3 regions of the Shewanella colwelliana genome follow, and region 2 is predicted to be linked to each of the others. Evidence: predicted binding sites of a transcription regulator. Region 2 holds the regulator's gene; each other region holds the start of a gene.
What was found. The regulator sigma-54, encoded in region 2, starts transcription at its own class of promoters, with help from an activator protein. The targets are predictions, from matches to a motif close to GTTGGCACGNNNNTNGNNT.
Positions count from the first base shown of each region.

Region 1: BEL05_RS19010 (YccF domain-containing protein) is a predicted target of sigma-54. The motif match lies at 3,029-3,047, and genes of this name have one in related genera.
Region 3: fliE (flagellar hook-basal body complex protein FliE) is a predicted target of sigma-54. The motif match lies at 4,015-4,033, and genes of this name have one in related genera.

Region 1 covers NZ_MCBT01000048.1:271,723-277,734, reverse strand. The annotation lists gene BEL05_RS19020 (mechanosensitive ion channel family protein) at 1-1,170, opposite strand, end outside; gene BEL05_RS20965 (hypothetical protein) at 1,627-1,800, shown strand; gene BEL05_RS19015 (pyridoxal-phosphate dependent enzyme) at 1,948-2,880, opposite strand; gene BEL05_RS19010 (YccF domain-containing protein) at 3,083-3,490, shown strand; gene BEL05_RS19005 (substrate-binding periplasmic protein) at 3,542-4,246, opposite strand; gene BEL05_RS19000 (PGPGW domain-containing protein) at 4,578-4,808, shown strand; gene BEL05_RS18995 (cytochrome-c peroxidase) at 5,024-6,012, shown strand, end outside.
Region 2 covers NZ_MCBT01000043.1:124,177-130,188, reverse strand. The annotation lists gene rapZ (RNase adapter RapZ) at 1-707, opposite strand, end outside; gene ptsN (PTS IIA-like nitrogen regulatory protein PtsN) at 704-1,147, opposite strand; gene hpf (ribosome hibernation promoting factor) at 1,150-1,437, opposite strand; gene BEL05_RS13600 (RNA polymerase factor sigma-54) at 1,468-2,952, opposite strand; gene lptB (LPS export ABC transporter ATP-binding protein) at 3,079-3,810, opposite strand; gene lptA (lipopolysaccharide transport periplasmic protein LptA) at 3,807-4,349, opposite strand; gene lptC (LPS export ABC transporter periplasmic protein LptC) at 4,336-4,893, opposite strand; gene kdsC (3-deoxy-manno-octulosonate-8-phosphatase KdsC) at 4,890-5,441, opposite strand; gene BEL05_RS13575 (KpsF/GutQ family sugar-phosphate isomerase) at 5,443-6,012, opposite strand, start outside.
Region 3 covers NZ_MCBT01000018.1:131,554-137,565, forward strand. The annotation lists gene fliH (flagellar assembly protein FliH) at 1-824, opposite strand, end outside; gene fliG (flagellar motor switch protein FliG) at 824-1,873, opposite strand; gene fliF (flagellar basal-body MS-ring/collar protein FliF) at 1,866-3,557, opposite strand; gene fliE (flagellar hook-basal body complex protein FliE) at 3,629-3,961, opposite strand; gene BEL05_RS07315 (sigma-54-dependent transcriptional regulator) at 4,154-5,500, opposite strand; gene BEL05_RS07320 (sensor histidine kinase) at 5,493-6,012, opposite strand, start outside.

The sequences.
Region 1 (6,012 bases), on a different contig from region 2:
ACAGACATTACCCACCTTAATTGGCGCGGCGGAGTATAAGGTAATCGTGCCAATGAAATTCTCAATTGACTGCTTAGAAGCAAGCGCAATTGCAATGCCACCAATCCCCATCCCAGCGATGATTGCACTGGCGTTAAAACCAAGGTGCTCAAGCCACACCAGCACTGCGAGCACAACAAAAATTACTCGTAAAAAATTGGTTAGCGGTCTTAAAAGTGATGCCCCCTGCTTTTGTCCTTTGTCGAGCATACGTTGTTTAAGACCAGCTTGGATTATCCCCATTCCTGACCAGACTAACCAAATAATTGAGATGAGCGTTAAAATGCCAGTATCAATCGCTTCGAGCGCGGCAGTAGATATGGTGCCATGGCTTAGCCAGGTTCTAACAGCCATCACAGCAAGAAAGAAGCGCAGTGGACCAGCAACAATGTAGGCGAGTTCAGTTTTTAAATGATACTCTGTACGGAGTATCAGTATCTTAAACAACCATGTAATTGGGATGATGATACAAAATGCTACCACTAAGTAGGTCACGATTAATGCCCACTCCCATATATTGACCTTAAAAACTCGGCCTTCCGGAAGGTGTGCAATATACCACTCAGTTAATGGCCCGTAGCCCAAATTGCCATATAACTGAGGCACTTTAGCCACCGTTGCATTGGAAATTTTCCAAATCGATCCATTCGCGCCTGGCACTCGTTGTAAATAAAGAGCTATTTCACTACTTTGTAGTTTGACCCGACCAAATAGATCTCGATAACTCGGTAATTGGTCTCCTGTGACGCCTTGTGGAGTATCACTAATAAGCTCCAAATCAATCCACATGTTCCGGTCAATAATCGCCTGCAGTTTTTGTGCATATTCAGGACCTTTGTCAGCAGACAAACCGTCTGGCAAGTACCTCAAATCGAGATATTTGGCCGCCGTTTCAAAATCTTGTTCATAGGTCGCTTGAGTGAAACCTTCTAGGGCACCGCGAGGCGTGTCGCGGCGGAGTGCGTCTTTATAATTATACTTGTGTGGCTCAACGTCTAAAAACTCTTGTTCTGTGGTGTCAGTCGATGCCTTTTGCAAAGCTTGTACAACACTTGTTGGTTCAGCAGCATTAGCTACCAAAGCAAAAGCTGATAGGAATAAAACCCACCCCAAAAAAAATTTGTTATGCATCCTAGCCTCAAAAAATTAACAAAAGCCTATGAATTCTAGCATTTATTACAGATAACAAAAGATACTAAACAACGCATTTGCGCAAAAACACTAACCTTATAAGTCTCCCATCAAAACTATTTGACAAGCGAATGCTTGTCGGTATACTGGCTGGAAGTTTGAGACTCCCTGTCCTGTATTCTTGTTTCGCTAGACCATTGTCATCGCATCCAACTAATCCAGCAGTCCCCTTAACACGTCATATCATTGTCATAAAACCATGATTTACTGTGTACATCCCAGTATCTCGGTGGCTAGACAAAGAGCAAAGCCAGCCACCATTGAAATGCTGATGATTAGTTTAAGGGAAATGGGTTATCTCAAATGTTTTTAACTCATCTTTTGCATAAGCTAAGGATATTTTATTATTGAATTTAAACTGTTAAGCAAACAGTCAACACTATAGGAGTATGACCTATGTCGTACAAAATGAATGGACATGAGATCACGGTTAATTTTCCCGTTGCCTCTATTTCCTTGAACAAATCTTCTATCGCTTTCACCGATAGTTTAGGTAAAAACAAGCAAACATTTTCTAAGCGGGTCGAAGCACTTCAATTTATGAAATGGTTGCTGTCTAGCAATAAATAACTAACCACCGCTATTCGATACACCTCCTCTCACCGTATCGAAGGTTGCTGTTGCAACAAGTAGGATTGACATCATCTGTCAACGACTCAGCAAATCACTTGTCTCAGGTTGTATCACTTTCACAGATACTAACCTGAGCCGGGTAGATTAATCAGCTTTACCACTCAATGGATACTTTCTCTGATACCTTGGCAACATCGACTCATTGCCCAGTAAGCCTCCCTGATGCAAATATACAATAGTTTCATGACTATTCTCGGCCATGTAATGGGTTAAATTAAGCCAGCCTAGTGGATCATAAAGCAACTCAAAAGTAATTCCCGTTTTATTCACTTTGTTCCAAATATCATAAAACTCTCGATAGAGCTTGCCAAAATGATAACGTTTTGCCAATGCGACCACATGTGGGTGATGGGATAGATTTGCTGACAGTTGGGTAAACTGAGCATTCAAATAAGTACAATCTCCAACAACAGCGCAGGTGACAACTTTGATACTGGAGGCAAGTTCGTAAAAGCTCTTTTGCAAAAATAACGCTGTAGTACCAGTGCCAGAAGGAAGGAAAACGGTAAGTTCTGCCAAATTTTGTTGTTTTTTCCACTCGTTCAATTCCATCGCTAACCGCCGAACGCCAAACTCAGCATAAGCACATCGACCACCTTCAGGCACAAATAGAGTATTTTGCTGATTGGGCAGGATCTCCTGCTCTATGTAATCTAATGCAGCACGCCCTTGCCGATCACTGCATAAGCTTAAATCGATAATATTGGCGCCATTATTAAGCGCACCCAAATAATTGCCACTTGGATTATCACGTAGGTGACTGGCAATGTGATCGACATAAAAGTCCAAACGCCAACCCTTTAGTTGCGCTAACGCTGACATTGAATAGAGCGAATTAGCCTGAGGAGAGCCGTAGCCAATCAGCCGACATATGCCGTCAAACTCATGCTGCAAAAAATGGGCAAATTTGCGCGCTTTATTACCAGAAAAATAGGGGTGCAACAGATCGTCGCGTTTAACGAAAACTCGATATCCGTCAACGTTGATGCTATGGATCGGGGTATTAGCTAACTTCATTATCTTGAGCGTCTTTAGAGGAGACGGCCATTTTACCCTGTATATGGATCGATGAGCAATCTGACTAACTTTAGGCATAATATGTCACACCTTAACAATAGCTCATCCGTAAAAAGCAATTATAACACAAATAATCAGTAACTTAACAGTTGGCACGCTATCTGCTTATCACTTAAGTAGATAAGGGAAATAGGAAATTGATATGCCAATTCTAAGATTAATATTTAATATTGCGTGGTTTATTTTAGGCGGGTTCGTCATGGGCTTAGCTTGGTGGCTAGCTGGACTTCTTTGCTTCATTAGTATTATAGGCATTCCGTTTGGCCGAGCCTGTTTCGTCATTGGCGAGATGGCATTTTGGCCCTTTGGACAGGATAATATTAACCGAAAGGCACTCACAGGTGTGGAAGATATAGGCACAGGTCCACTGGGTTTAGTCGGTAATATTGTGTGGTTCTTATTCTTTGGGGTTTGGTTGGCAATTGGGCATATCACTCATGCGTTAGCGTGTTTTGTTACCATTATAGGCATCCCGTTTGGGATAGCGCATTTAAAACTGGCGCTGTTAAGCTTGACGCCTATAGGTCAAACCATCACAGCCAAAGCATAATCTTAATTGCTTAAAATATTCGCGACATGAATGGCTGCCAACCGCGGCCATTCATAGCGACTTAAGATATTCATCGACCACCTGGTTGATATCGATACGCGCCAAACCCTCGTTATATATCTCACGCCACTTAATGCCCTCATCGCTATTTTTAAATGCCACATAAAGCTTTTTTGTATCAAGCAGTTGCTTATTTATTTGCAGTTTTTCGCCTAACCCCACTAAATGTGGTTGCGCCACTAAATAGTTAAACACATAGAGATCCATCACAGCTCCAGGAATGCGCCCTGTGGCTACTTTTCGAATATTGTGTTCATCGGAACTAACCGTTTCGACTGGTTGCCGGCCAGAGTCGATCATCTCATCCAACTCCAGTGTATTAACGTAATCCCTTACGACACCTAAGGTGTAGCGGTTAAGATCTGTAATCCTGGACCATTGCATAGGGAACAGATGATGCTCTATTATCCCTAAGGGACTTTCGCCCATGGAACTGGAAAAAACAAACTGATCGGTTGGATGGTAGTATTCGGGGAAATAGCCCATATAGATGGAATCTTCACGATTAACAACGCGGATTGTTCGACTCCATGGATAGTAATCGACTTTCAACTCATGTCCCATGGCATTCAATGCGGCTCGTGCGACCACAACACTTGCGCCGCCGCCTTTAAGTGTCTCACCACTATATGGCGGCCAATTTAAAGACGATAATACTAAGGTGTCAGCGCGACTGTGGATTGCTGTTACCAACATCAATAGCCCACTCGTGATGAGGCAAAATATCATCCACAAAACAGATCTGCTATCGACAGTAAAAGTAGCATTCACTATGTCTAATTCCTCTATTTACTTTTAAAGTCATCTTTCATAAAAGAGATACAGTAACCATCCTTCTTTAAGAATCTAATTAACTCCACCAGCAAGCAATTGAACCATTGCCACTTATACTGCAGGCTCTTTCAAAAAGCACAACACTATAACTAACGTTGACCCATAAATCCTTTTGTTACAAATATTGATTCGCAATATGGGGAAAAATGATGCACAACAAGTATAGTTAATATCTGCATTACAAGGGGTAAACATGTTACGAAAAACAGTTATTACGATTGTGGGAGGCGGATTAACCCTGTTAGGTACGGCTTTGATCGTCTTACCAGGGCCTGCTTGGTTATTACTCCCTATCGGGCTAGCAGTGCTGAGTCTAGAATACTCATGGGCAAAACGTTGGCTAAAAAAGAGTCAGCGCTTCATGAGCCATAGCGCCAATTTGCTTGATAAGAAGATTAGGGATTATCGCTACCGAAAGCCATAAAGCGGTCAATATCACACATTACCCCATAAGCGTGAGGTACTGCAATGAGCCTATCCTTAGTGATAACCCCTGTCTGTGATCTAAATCGTATAACCTCAATCCAAAATAGCGATAGTCTCAATCTAAACAATACGTTATAAGTACTCAGTTAAAAAATCTACACTAGCTTCAAGTTAATAACCCTACATTTAGCATGTATTTATATGAGGTTTTAGATGAAGCAACTTAGTACACTTAGTATTGCCGTAATCACCACACTGGCCAGCCACTCTTTGCTTGCCCAAGAGCCAATTGCAATAATCGAACCAGCCAAAATCTCTCAGCCTGAAAAAGTTGAGTTGGGTAAAATGCTATTTTTTGAACCACGCCTATCTAAATCTGGGTTCATCTCTTGCAACTCATGCCACAACCTTTCGTTAGGTGGCGTTGATGCATTGCCAACCTCTATTGGCCACAACTGGCAACAGGGCCCTATTAACTCTCCCACGGTCCTCAATGCTGAATATGGTTTAGCCCAATTTTGGGACGGCAGAGCAAAAGATCTGCAAGAGCAAGCAGCAGGCCCGATTGCAAATCCCAAAGAGATGGGCTTTACCCACGAATTGGCCGTATCTACCATCGACTCTATGCCAGGGTATCAGAGCCGTTTTGCAGCGATTTATGGTAAAGATAGCGTAAATATTGACAATATCACCGATGCCATTGCTGAGTTTGAAAAGACCTTAGTCACCCCAAATAGCCCTTTTGACAAGTACCTTGAAGGTGACAAAGAGGCGATCAGTGAAAGTGCGCAAGCAGGTTACCAGCTATTTAAAGATAAGGCTTGTAGCAGTTGCCATAATGGCCCTGCGGTTGGAGGAACTATGTACATGAAAATGGGACTTGTTAAGCCATTCCACACGAATAACCCAGCAGAAGGTCGCATCGCTGTAACCGGTAAGGAATCGGATAAGCACGTGTTTAAAGTACCAACCCTAAGAAATATTGAACTAACCTACCCCTACTTCCACGATGGTGAAACTTGGACCTTAGAAGAAGCAGTTAATACAATGGCCGACATCCAACTTGGTGCAGCATTGACAGAAAAAGAAACCAAAGAGATGGTCAGCTTCTTAAAAAGTCTTACAGGTGAGCAGCCGCAAATTACCTTACCTATTTTACCGCCGTCCAATGCTAATACTCCAAGACCACTGCCGTTTACTAA
Region 2 (6,012 bases):
TTGCGTTCAAGATGAGGCAACCAAGTTTCTAACAGATTTTCTATCTGCCAAATAAACTTACTCACTAAGGGTTGTTGGCTTAAAAACAGTTGCACGGGTTCGTCTAGACCTGTGAGTGGTCTTAACTCTGCTTCCCAATGTGGATTAGGTAAGAAGCGCGCATCAAACATGAAGTCAGCTTCACTGGGCATTCCGTATTTGAAGCCGAACGACTCAAAATTGATCACTAACTCTTTATCTACGGTGCCAAGTAAGATCTCGCGTACTTTGTCGCTGAGATCATAAATATTGAGCGTAGAGGTATCAATGTAATGGTCAACGAGCTTAGCGATAGGTTCAAGCATCTTACCTTCAAGCTGAATAGCTTCTTTAAGAGAAACTTTTGAGCGAGAAAGCGGATGAAGACGCCGAGTTTCACTGTAACGCTTGAGCAACACATCGTCAGATGAGTTGAGAAAAAAGCTCAGTAGTTTGGTGTCTTTAGGCAAGTTAGCCAACTGCTTTTCGAGTTGAATATCACCGCTCGGCATATTACGAACATCGACGCTAATGGCGACTAACTCATTGCTGCCTTTTAGCTGGTTTAGTAATGACTCCACCATCTGCAAAGGTAAATTATCAACACAGTAATACCCAAGATCTTCAAGGACCCTTAGTGCAACTGACTTTCCCGAGCCTGATCGGCCGGACACCATAACCAACTTCATTGAGTGATCACCTGATAGAGTTCTGCCTCATCCTGGGTTTTTCTTAGCTGCTTCATGATGGCTTTATCATTGAGCTTTTCAGCCATGGCGGCCAAAGTACTAAGATGTTGCTCGCATTGATCTGCGGGCACCAGTAATGCAAAAAGGATATCGACTGGCTGATTATCTATTGCATCAAATGCAATAGGTTCAGCACATTTTACGAGAACAGCCACTGGTTGCTCTATACTTGAGAGTCGCCCATGGGGAATCGCGATACCATTACCTATACCTGTGCTGCCCATTTTTTCTCTCGCCAGAAGGCTTTCAAATATCTCTTGAGAGGAGAGGGTCGGGTACTGGACAGCGGCTAAGTCGCTGATAAGTTCCAGTACCTTTTTCTTACTGCCCGGGGTCGCGCAGGTAGTGCACTCCGGCTGCAGGATGGTACTAAGTTCCATCGTTAATGTTTAGTAAGCTTCTCTTTGTGTTTAATGACCTGACGATCTAACTTGTCTATCAGGGAGTCTATTGCGGCGTACATATCCGAATGTTCTGATGTTGCGAAGACTTCTCCACCACGGAGACGTAACTTAGCTTCAACTTTTTGCTGCATTTTTTCGACATTTAATACAACGTGGACATTATTGATCTGATCGAAATGTCGTTCAAGTTTTGTAAATTTTTCTTCAACATAGTTCCGTAGAGATTGGGTTATCTCGATGTGGTGCCCAGTCAGGTTTATTTGCATAAATTTACTCCTCCGGTTTCCAGTTGTTGATTATAAACTTTTGCGCTGATTCGACGGCGGGATCAACATCGCCTCTCGATACTTAGCAATGGTGCGTCGAGCGACCTTAATCCCTTGTTCAGCCAATAATTGTGCCATTTTGCTATCGCTTAATGGTTTCTTCTGGTTTTCAGCAGCAACAAGCTTCTTAATAAAGGCGCGTATCGCTGTTGATGAGCATTCTCCACCATCATCGGTACCAACGTGGCTGGAGAAGAAATATTTTAGTTCAAAAATACCGCGTGGGGTGTGCATATATTTTTGGGTGGTCACACGCGAGATAGTGGATTCATGCATTTCAACCGCTTCGGCGATATCATTGAGCACCATGGGCTTCATCGCTTCTTCACCAAATTCAAAGAAACCCTGTTGGAAATCAACGATGCAGTTGGTGACTTTAAGTAGTGTGTCGTTACGGCTTTCTAGACTCTTTAAAAACCACTTTGCTTCTTGAAGGTGACCACGGATAAATTGTCCGTCAGCTTGGCTCTTGGTACTTCGTGCCATTGCCGCATAATGCTGGTTAACATTAATTTTAGGCATACTATCTGGATTTAGCTCAACCACCCAGCGGCCTTTTTTCTTGGTCACTGTAACATCTGGGATCACGTACTCATCACGACTGGCTGTAATGGCTAATCCTGGGCGTGGATTCAGAGTCTGAATCAGCGCAATTGCATCACGCAGATCATCTTCTTTTAGCTTAGTTTTGCGCATCAATAAGCGGAAATCACGCCCTGCGATCAGGTCTAAGTGTTCGCTGATAAGCATTCTTGCATTGTCGATGTGTGGCGTGTCATTACTGTATTGTGTTAGCTGAATCGTGAGGCATTCACTTAAGTCCCTAGCGGCTACGCCTATGGGGTCGAAGTGTTGCACACGTTTTAAAACTGCTTCAACTTCATCGAGCTCTATTTCAGGGTCGCCCATAGCTTCAAGAATATCATCACAGTTTTGGGTGAGATATCCACGCTCATCAATAGCGTCAATAATTGCGGTGGCGATGGCCAAGTCATTGTCTGAAAAAGGGGTGAGATTTTTTTGCCACTCTAAGTGTTCGTAGAGGCCCTCGGTAGTTTCACCTTGGAAAGGCATATCGTCATCACGCATTGCGCCAGAACTTGAGTTGGGGGAAGCGGTATACATCTCATCCCAAGTGGTATCTACGGGCAACTCATCGGGCATGGAATCTTGAGTCAGGGCGTCAGACGTCTCTAAACTCGAATTATCTTGGCTGGAATCAACTTCAATCTTGTTATCGTAGTTAGTATCAAAGTTATCGCCGTCATCTTGCTGTGATTCGGTGTTGGCACCCTCTTGCTCTTCATCTAACTCGAGTAACGGATTAGATTCTAATGCTTGTTGGATCTCTTGTTGCAGTTCCAGTGACGACAATTGCAACAGACGAATCGCCTGCTGTAACTGTGGAGTCATGGTTAAATGCTGACCCATTTTGAGCTGAAGTGACGCTTTCATCGTACTGCTATTCCCTTGATTTTAATTTTTTAAATGAGAAAGCTTGATTATTCCTTGAGGTAAGCGGGTAACCCATACTCCGCTTTGGTCAAGGAGATACGCTTTGTTATAGCGCTTCTAAATTAACTATAGCTTGAATTGTTCGCCTAAGTACACCGCTCGCACTTGTTGGTTATCCAAGATCTCTGCAGGTGTGCCTTCAGCGATTAAGTTGCCATGGCTAACGATATAGGCCTTTTCACACACGTCTAATGTTTCTCGTACATTATGGTCGGTGATTAACACACCCAGTCCACGGTTTTTGAGCTGTTCAATGATTTTTTTGATGTCGATAACCGAGATTGGGTCAACCCCCGCAAACGGCTCATCTAGCAAAATAAATTTAGGGTTAGCGGCCAGAGCGCGTGCAATTTCAACTCGGCGACGTTCGCCTCCAGAAAGGGCCATGCCTAAGCTGTCTCTGATATGGGTAATATGAAACTCTTCAAGCAGGTGCTCTAGTTGCTCTTCGCGCTCATCATTATTGAGCTCGCTGCGCGTTTGCAGCACCGCCATGATGTTGTCACGCACGGTAAGCTTACGGAAAATACTGGCTTCCTGTGGTAGGTAACCAATGCCTTTGCGCGCACGTAGGTGCATAGGGTCAAGAGTGAGGTCATCCTCATCAATAAAAATCCGCCCTTTATCACTTTGGACTAAACCAACCACCATATAAAATGTGGTGGTTTTGCCTGCACCATTAGGTCCGAGTAGGCCGACAATTTGGCCGGTTTTAACGGTTAAACTGACATCTTGAACCACGGCACGGCTTTTATAACTCTTGGCTAAGTTAACCGCTTTTAAGGTTTTTTCGCTCATTGCTTTTCCTGCTTTTCAGGCTGCTGTTCATTGCCTGAATCTATCTCTTCTTGGTAATTTTCCGGTTGAATGATGGTGATCACTCGGTCATTGCCAGTACTTTCTGCGATAAGTTGCTGTTGTTCAATGTTGTAACGAATTTGATTGCCTGTGACCTGGCTACCTTCCTGCTCTAGTGTTGCATCGCCTACCAACGTCAAGGTGCGAGTCGATAGCTCATAGCGGATCTCTTTGGCGCTAGCTGAAGCTGGGCGGCCATCTTCCATCACTTGAGAGTAGGTGGCAGGATTACCTGTGGCGACTAAGATTCGGCCAGTGCTATTTTCTTTGCTAAAGGCGCGCAGTTCATCGGCTTTGATCTTGATTGAACCTTGGGTGACTTCAACTGGACCATTAAAAATAATCTGATTGTTTTTGATGTCAGCTTCTTGGCTAGCGGCAGAGATCTTAACTTCTTGCATGAGGTCGTTGACCTTGGCGGCACTGCTGAAGCTAATGAGTGTCAGCATGCTGGCAAGAATAAGGTTATTTAGTTTCATATGTTCCTTCTACCTGACTCGTCAGTCTTACATTTTGTGCATTAAGGTCGGCATATAAGCCTTTGCCCGTAATGAGAAAGTCATTACCAGTGATCCGAATGGTGCGATCAGAGGTCATTATCATGGTGTTGAGATCTAACTCTAGATAGGTTGTTTCTATCGTTTGGATAGGCTCTTCAGGGCTAATGGCATCAATGATAACATTATTTTCTAATTTCACTCGTCCACTGGCTTTATCTAAGGTGCCTTTTGTCGAACGTAGACGCCACTGTGCATTGCCTTCGTCAGGATAGACCAAGTATACCGGTTGGGTAAAATAGGTCATATTCTTATCAGAATAGTGTTCCATGTGGCTGGCTGATACGCGGCTGTTGAGCTGGCCCAGTTCATTGTACTGCACACTTTTTAGATCATTGATGACATAATCTGGGCGATCCGTGACATCTATGTTCAGCGCTTCATTGCCACGCTTGGTTTGCACCTGCCAATAGAGAATTAAGGCCGTACCAAAAAACGCTATAATTGCCAGCGTGACTCTGTTCATATACTCATACCGTGAGCCGATTCAAATTTGCCCTGGCTGACTAAGATGAGGTCGGTCAGTTCTCTGAGGGCACCGTGACCGCCATTGATATGAGTCACCATGTCTGCATGCTGTTTGACATAGGGATGGCCATCGGCCACACACACGGATAAGCCAACTTGCTGCATAACAGGAAGATCGACCATATCATCACCAATATAAGCTACCTGCTCAGGGTTGACTTGATAAAGCTCTAATAGCGCTTCATAAGGCACCATCTTATTATCAACGCCTTGGTAGATATGAGTGATGCCGAGTGCGGTCATGCGATCTTCGACAATTTGTGATTTACGCCCTGTGATGATAGCTACGGGAATACCACTGGTGAGCAGAGACCTCACACCATAGCCATCGCGGGTATGGAAAGTTTTGAGCTCATCACCACTGTTACTCATGTAAACCAAACCATCGGAAAACACACCGTCTACATCGCAAATAAGCAGTTTTATCTGTTTGGCTTTTTGCCATACGGTATCACTAACAGGACCATATAAACCTTGATGCGACATATTAAATCACTCCTGCTTTAACCATATCGAGCATATTTAATGCACCGATGGGCTGTTGTTGCTTGTTAGTCACAATTAGGCCGTTAATCTCTTTCTCATCCATCACTTTCAGTGCTTCGGCGGCCAAGATGCCATCGCTGACAGTAACACAGCCATGGGTCATGACTTCACTGATAGAGGTGGTTCTAAGATTAACTTCGGCATCGATAACGCGGCGTAGATCGCCATCGGTAAAGATACCCGCCAATTGGCCATCATCATTAACGACAGCCGTCATGCCTAAGCCTTTTTTGGATATTTCATAAAGTGCATCGGTGATGCAGATATTTTGCGATACCTGCGGTAGTTCATCACCTTTATGCATCACATCACTAACCTTTAATAATAACTTGCGTCCTAAACTACCGCCTGGATGTGAAAGGGCAAAGTCATCTTTAGTAAAACCTCGAGCCTGCAACAAAGCAACAGCTAGGGCATCACCCATCACTAATGTTGCGGTGGTGCTAGAGGTGGGGGCTAACCCAAGTGGACAGGCTTCTTCAGGCACTTCGATACATAGATGCACCACAGC
Region 3 (6,012 bases), on a different contig from region 2:
AACTGTTGCTCTATCGCCTGTTGCTGTTGCACTTTTTGCTGCTCCAGCCGATTATCGCTCTGCACTAATCCCTCAAACACGGCTGCAATGCGGTGTTCTAACCCCATGTCTACGCGGCTGCGAACATTGCTGACGACACACTCACCTTGACGTAATGACGGATCACTTTCGAGTTGCCAACGATTTTTCTCAAGTTGTTCTTTGCCGTAGAGTTGATGAACTAATGCCAAATCCTCTGGATGTAAGCGCACATTGATACCCTGCTCTTTAAGCGGTAACGCATCAATGCCTTGACGCAATGCAGTGAGAATATGTTCAGGATGAGTGTTCAGTTCATGACCAATGACACACTTTGCCAGCGACATGCTTAATTTAACCAACGATTGCTCTATCTCAGTATCCAGCAACGAAAGCGGTGCACTGAACTGCGCCAGTAATGTATCAAACTGAGCGATTTTTTCAGCGGCTTGCGCTAACCCCTCTTCCAAGCCTTGCTCATGGCCTTGGCTAAAGCCCTCTTGATGCCCTTGCTCAAGACCAGCTAAACGCCCCTTCTCTAATCCCTCTTGATAACCTTGCTGTTGCCCTTGGGAAAAACCTTCGGTTTCCGCCTCGGCTCTAATCTCTTCTATTTCAGCCAACGTCGGCGGTAAAATACGTTGCTCAACTTCCACAGGTTCGCGTTGAGCCGCCTTACGACCAAACATGTTTTCTGCCGACGTATCGACCACAGGCGTAACATCGGGCAACTGCCAATGGCTAAAGCCTGTTTGACTCTCCTCATGCGCCGCAGTTTTATCAGCTTGATCGTCTGGATTTGTCATTATAAGAACTCTTCTCCGCCACCGCCGCCAAGGATGATTTCACCCGCATCACTAAGGCGTCTAGCAATAGACAAGATCTCTTTTTGAGCCACTTCAACTTCGCTGATGCGAATTGGACCCATTGCCTCTAAATCATCTTTAAGTAGTTCTGCCGCACGTTTAGACATGTTACGTAGAATCTTATCTTTAAGCAGATCGTCAGCCCCTTTCAACGCCTTCATCAGTACGTCTTGTTGTACTTCGCGTAGTAAGGTTTGTATGCCCATATCGTCCACATCAGAGAGGTTTTCAAATACAAACATCAGATCTTGGATCTGCTGTGCCATCTCTTCATCAGATTCGCGCATAGTTTCCATTAGCTGACTTTCTACCCCGGTATCTAGGTAGTTCATAATGTTAGCTGCTGCCTTCAGACCACCCATCTTAGCGGCTTGCGCACCGCCTTGACCGGCAAACTGTTTTTCCATGATGTCATTAAGCTCTTGCAGTGCAGCTGGCTGAACCTCTTCTAGATTTGCAATACGCATCATTAAATCGAGACGGGTATTTTCTGGCGCCTGTGCAAAAATTTCTGCAGCTTGATCTGGCTCCAAGTAGGACAAAACAATAGTTTGGATCTGAGGGTGCTCGTTTTGAATGATGGTCGCAACTTGTCTTGCATCCATCCATTTCAACGATTCTAGACCCTTAGCCCCACCGCCCATAATGATCTGTTCAATCAGATTACCCGCCTTATCTTCACCTAAGGCGGCAGTTAATGCCTTTCTGACAAACTCTTCACTATTAAAACCAATAGATGAGTACTTTTGGACCTCTTCAAGAAACAGCTTATGCACACCAATCACTTTGTTTTGACCAAAGTCCTTCATGGCGGCCATCGACATACCCACCTTTTGCACTTGCTTGGGTTCTAGATGCTTTAAAATTGACGCTGCATCCGCCTCACTCAAGCTCAACAACAAAATCGCGGTTTTCTCGATACCCGTTAGGTCATCGACATTAAATTCACCCGATGCGCCGGTGGCGACTACACTCTTTTCATCACTCATTGTCTTGTAACCAACCCTTAACGACTTGCGTGGAAAGTTCAGGCTCATTAGCCACTAACGCACGAATAGCTTTGATCATATCATCGTCTTTATGCAGATCGGGGATCAAAATTGAACCATCATCGGCATAACTGTACTCTGCATCGGGTCGATTAAGCATCCCCAGTGTATCGGCAGCGTACTGATCTTCAATCTCGGCGAGCTCATCACCCAGTGATGGCTCATCTGGCATGTTATGCGCATCAGGGTAAATCAAGCGTTTAAGCATTGGTCTCACCACAAAAATAATCAGCGCTAAGATAATAATACCACCCATGACTAACTTAATCGCTCGCCAGAACCATGGCTGTTCCCAAAGTTCTGGGGCGGGCGCTTCCTCGATAAGTTGGTCCATAAATGGCACAGTGACCACTTCAATCATGTCACCACGTTGGGTGTTAAATCCAACTGCCCCCTCTAATAAACGGCGTATATTTGCCATCTCTTGTTCGGTTCTCGCCACACGTGATACTTGACCGTCTTCACCTGCGGCCCCCGTTTTAAAATCAACGGCCACTGAGACACTCACCCGTCTGACCACACCAATTTGTTGGCGCGTATGACTAATTGTAGTATCCAGTTCATAGTTACGAGTCGCCTCTTTATGACTGGAGCCTGGATTCGTATTGGCTTCTTGGTTTTCAGTAGCATTTTGCGGGATGTTGGCTTCCATTGGCGGTTGATTGCTCAATGCCCCAGGAATACCACCAGTCGATGAACCCGTAGAATTATTTTCCACCGTCATTTCACTGCGCACTGCTGGAAGATCGGGATTATAGCGCTTTGCTGTTTGCTCAACAGCGGTGAAGTCCATGTTGACATCAACTTGGGCTGTAAAATTCTCTGGCCCAAGGATTGGCATTAAAATGGAATCTATCTTGCTGCGGTACTCTGCTTCTTTTTGTTGAACAAGTTCTAATTCACGTCTTGCTCTAGCCGACACACCATCCTGACTGCCAGAATTTAATAAACGACCATTTGAGTCTGTGACCGTCACACGTGTGGGTTCTAAACCATGGACTGCCGATGCAACAATATCGACAATGGAATCGACCTCTTCTTGTCCTAACCCACCACGGCGGGTGTTGATAACCACAGTTGCACTAGGCTTAGAACGATTTCTAGCAAACACATTTTCTTTAGGGATGGCGAGAATAACTTTAGCGCGACTAACACTATTAAGCTCTTCTATGGTACGAGCCAAGTTTTGCTCTTGGCTATGTTTGAGTCTCGCCGACTCCATACGTTGACTCACACCAAAGCCACTATCTTGGGTAAGGAAGTCATTTTTGGCGGCACTGTTATCTATACCAGCGCGACTCAACATCATTTTAACTTGTTGATATTGATCTTCGGGTACTTTGAGCACATCAACTTCAATTTGATACTTCACTTTGTTTTTATCAAGTACGTCGAGCACTTGCACCATCTCTTGCGTATCCATCTTGCCTAATGGGCGATACTCTGGTTCTTGTGCCCACAACATGACGAACACCGCTAAGGCTAAACAGATAGCTAAGGCCAATATCATAGTCACTTGGCGTAGCATATCGACACCACCAAAGGCACTACCTCTTGGCTTATGCTCCTCTTGAACCCCACCGGCTAACATATCACCTGCAGTGGAATTTGTTCCAACTACCATATCTGTGCTCACTATAGATACCTGCTTTTCTTGATCATGGTGTCATTAAAAATCATTGAAAATGGCATGCCTTAAACTGGCATACTCATAATCTCTTTGTAAGCTTCAACCAGCTTGTTACGCACCTGCACTGTCGCTTCAAATGCTACACTGGCTTTTTCACGCGCAATGACCGTATCAGACAGGGTCACTCGCGTATCGCCCATATCGAGTCTGGTTTGCATAGACGAAGAGTTTGCTTGCAGTGAATTGACACTGCCAACGGCTTGGGAAAGCAACTGGCCGAAATCACTACCACTGGTATTGGCGACCTGCTGCGTTATGCCAGATGTGAGCCCATTAGGCTTTATTTCGCCGCTAAGCGTTTGCATCTCTTGTAATAATGAGTTGGCACCAATCTGCATACTAACCTCTCTGTCGCCGAATATTTGACGAAATTCACTCGTTAAATAGGGTAATGCAAAATGTTTGCCAAATTGACTGTATCAATGAGAGGAATACTTTGGGGATGTCTAGATAGGTAAAAAAGAGCGGCGAACGGTATTAACCATTCGCCCTAATGTTGAGGTGAGCACCATATCTGGTGTTCATCGCCCCTAAGCAGGGATCTGTATGCCAATGTCACGCATGCGAGCCATTTTGTATCTAAGAGTTCGCGCACTGATCCCCAATTTCTCAGCGACCAACTTTCGACTGCCGTTACATTGGGACAAGGTTTCAAGAATAATCACATGCTCTTGGGCTTTAAGTTCATCACCCAAACCATCCATCTCTGGAGGCTGAGCCTCGGTCAATAAATCCTTATCTAAAATCACATCCTGCGCATCGATAATAATATCACTAGCAGTAATCGACTCGCCCGTTTGTAAAATGAGTGCGCGTTGAATCACATTATCCAATTCACGTACATTACCTGGCCAGCGATGGGTCAATAGACGTCGACAGGCTGACTCATCAATTAATGGTGATGATGCCATCCCAGACGTCTCTGCATGACGCAAAACAAGGTGACGTGCAAGCGGCAGAATATCTGCAGGTCGTTGATAAAGTGCAGGCCAAGTGAGCGGGAATACGTTAATACGGTAATAAAGATCTTCTCTAAACTCTCCTTGCGACACTATCGCTTTCAAGTCTCGATTCGATGTCGCAAGCACCCTCACATCCAGCTTAATGGTTTTTCGACCACCTAACCTTTCAACTTCTCGCTCTTGAAGTACCCGCAATAGCTTGGCTTGCAAACCTAAATCCATTTCAGATATTTCATCGAGTAATAATGTTCCGCCTTGCGCCTGTTCAAATTTCCCAGGGCAAGCTTGGTAAGCCCCAGTAAATGCACCTTTTTCATAACCAAAAAGCGTCGCTTCAAGCATATTTTCAGGAATAGCAGCACAGTTTATGGCAACAAATGGGCCATCAATTCGACTGCTGTTTTGATGAATATAACGCGCTAACACCTCTTTACCTGAACCACTTGGCCCTAGGATCATTACTGATGCATCTGATGCTGCAACCTTTTGTGCAAGACCCAATAAAGCCAAACTCTTATCATCGGCTACAATAGGTTGGTTCTGAACCAACTTGGGTTTTAGATAACGTGAAACCTGATTTAATAATACTTCAGGTGCAAACGGCTTGGCTAAATAATCAACCGCGCCCAGTTTTATGGCGCTTACTGCATTATCTATTGTTGCAAATGCCGTCATCAATAATATCGGCAGTTGGCTATGATGTTGCTGTAGGTAATTGACAAGCCCGAGCCCACCAATACCCTCCATCTGCACATCACTGATCACCATATCAAATTGATGCTCTTTAAGTGCAATAATCGCGGCTTCGGCAGAGTTAACGTCAACACACTCATATTGGGCTAATAGCAAGGTATCAACCAACGCCTCACGCAGCGCAGCATCATCTTCAACTAACAGTAGCTTTGCTTCAGACATGGGACACCTCCATCACGTTTTCGTCCAGCGCAGGCAATGTAAATGATGCGCGGCAACCTCTACCTTTAATACAATTTAGCTGTAACTTGCCATGATGATTAGCGACAACTGTTTGCACCACGGCAAGTCCAAGGCCCGTTCCTTGTGCTTTGGTGGTAAAAAACGGTTCAAGTACCTGCTCCTGCATCGCCTTGTCTAACCCTTTACCGTTATCAATCACTTCAAAACATATTTGCTGACTATCATCTTTAGCACATATCCATACCTGAGTAGCCCCTGCTTCCATACTGTTAATCACCAGATTATTAATGGCTGAACTCAAGGCTGCGCTGTTAGCTTTAAAAGGTAATGTTGAACTATTTTGTATTGTTAACTGACATTTTTTTTGCAAAGCAATGGGGTCGCAATTGGCCTGCACTGTATTGATGACATCAGTCATGGTAACGACATCACACAAAGCTTGCTGTCGTCCTTTAGCCATCAAAAGCATGTCATCGACTTGGCTTGACAGC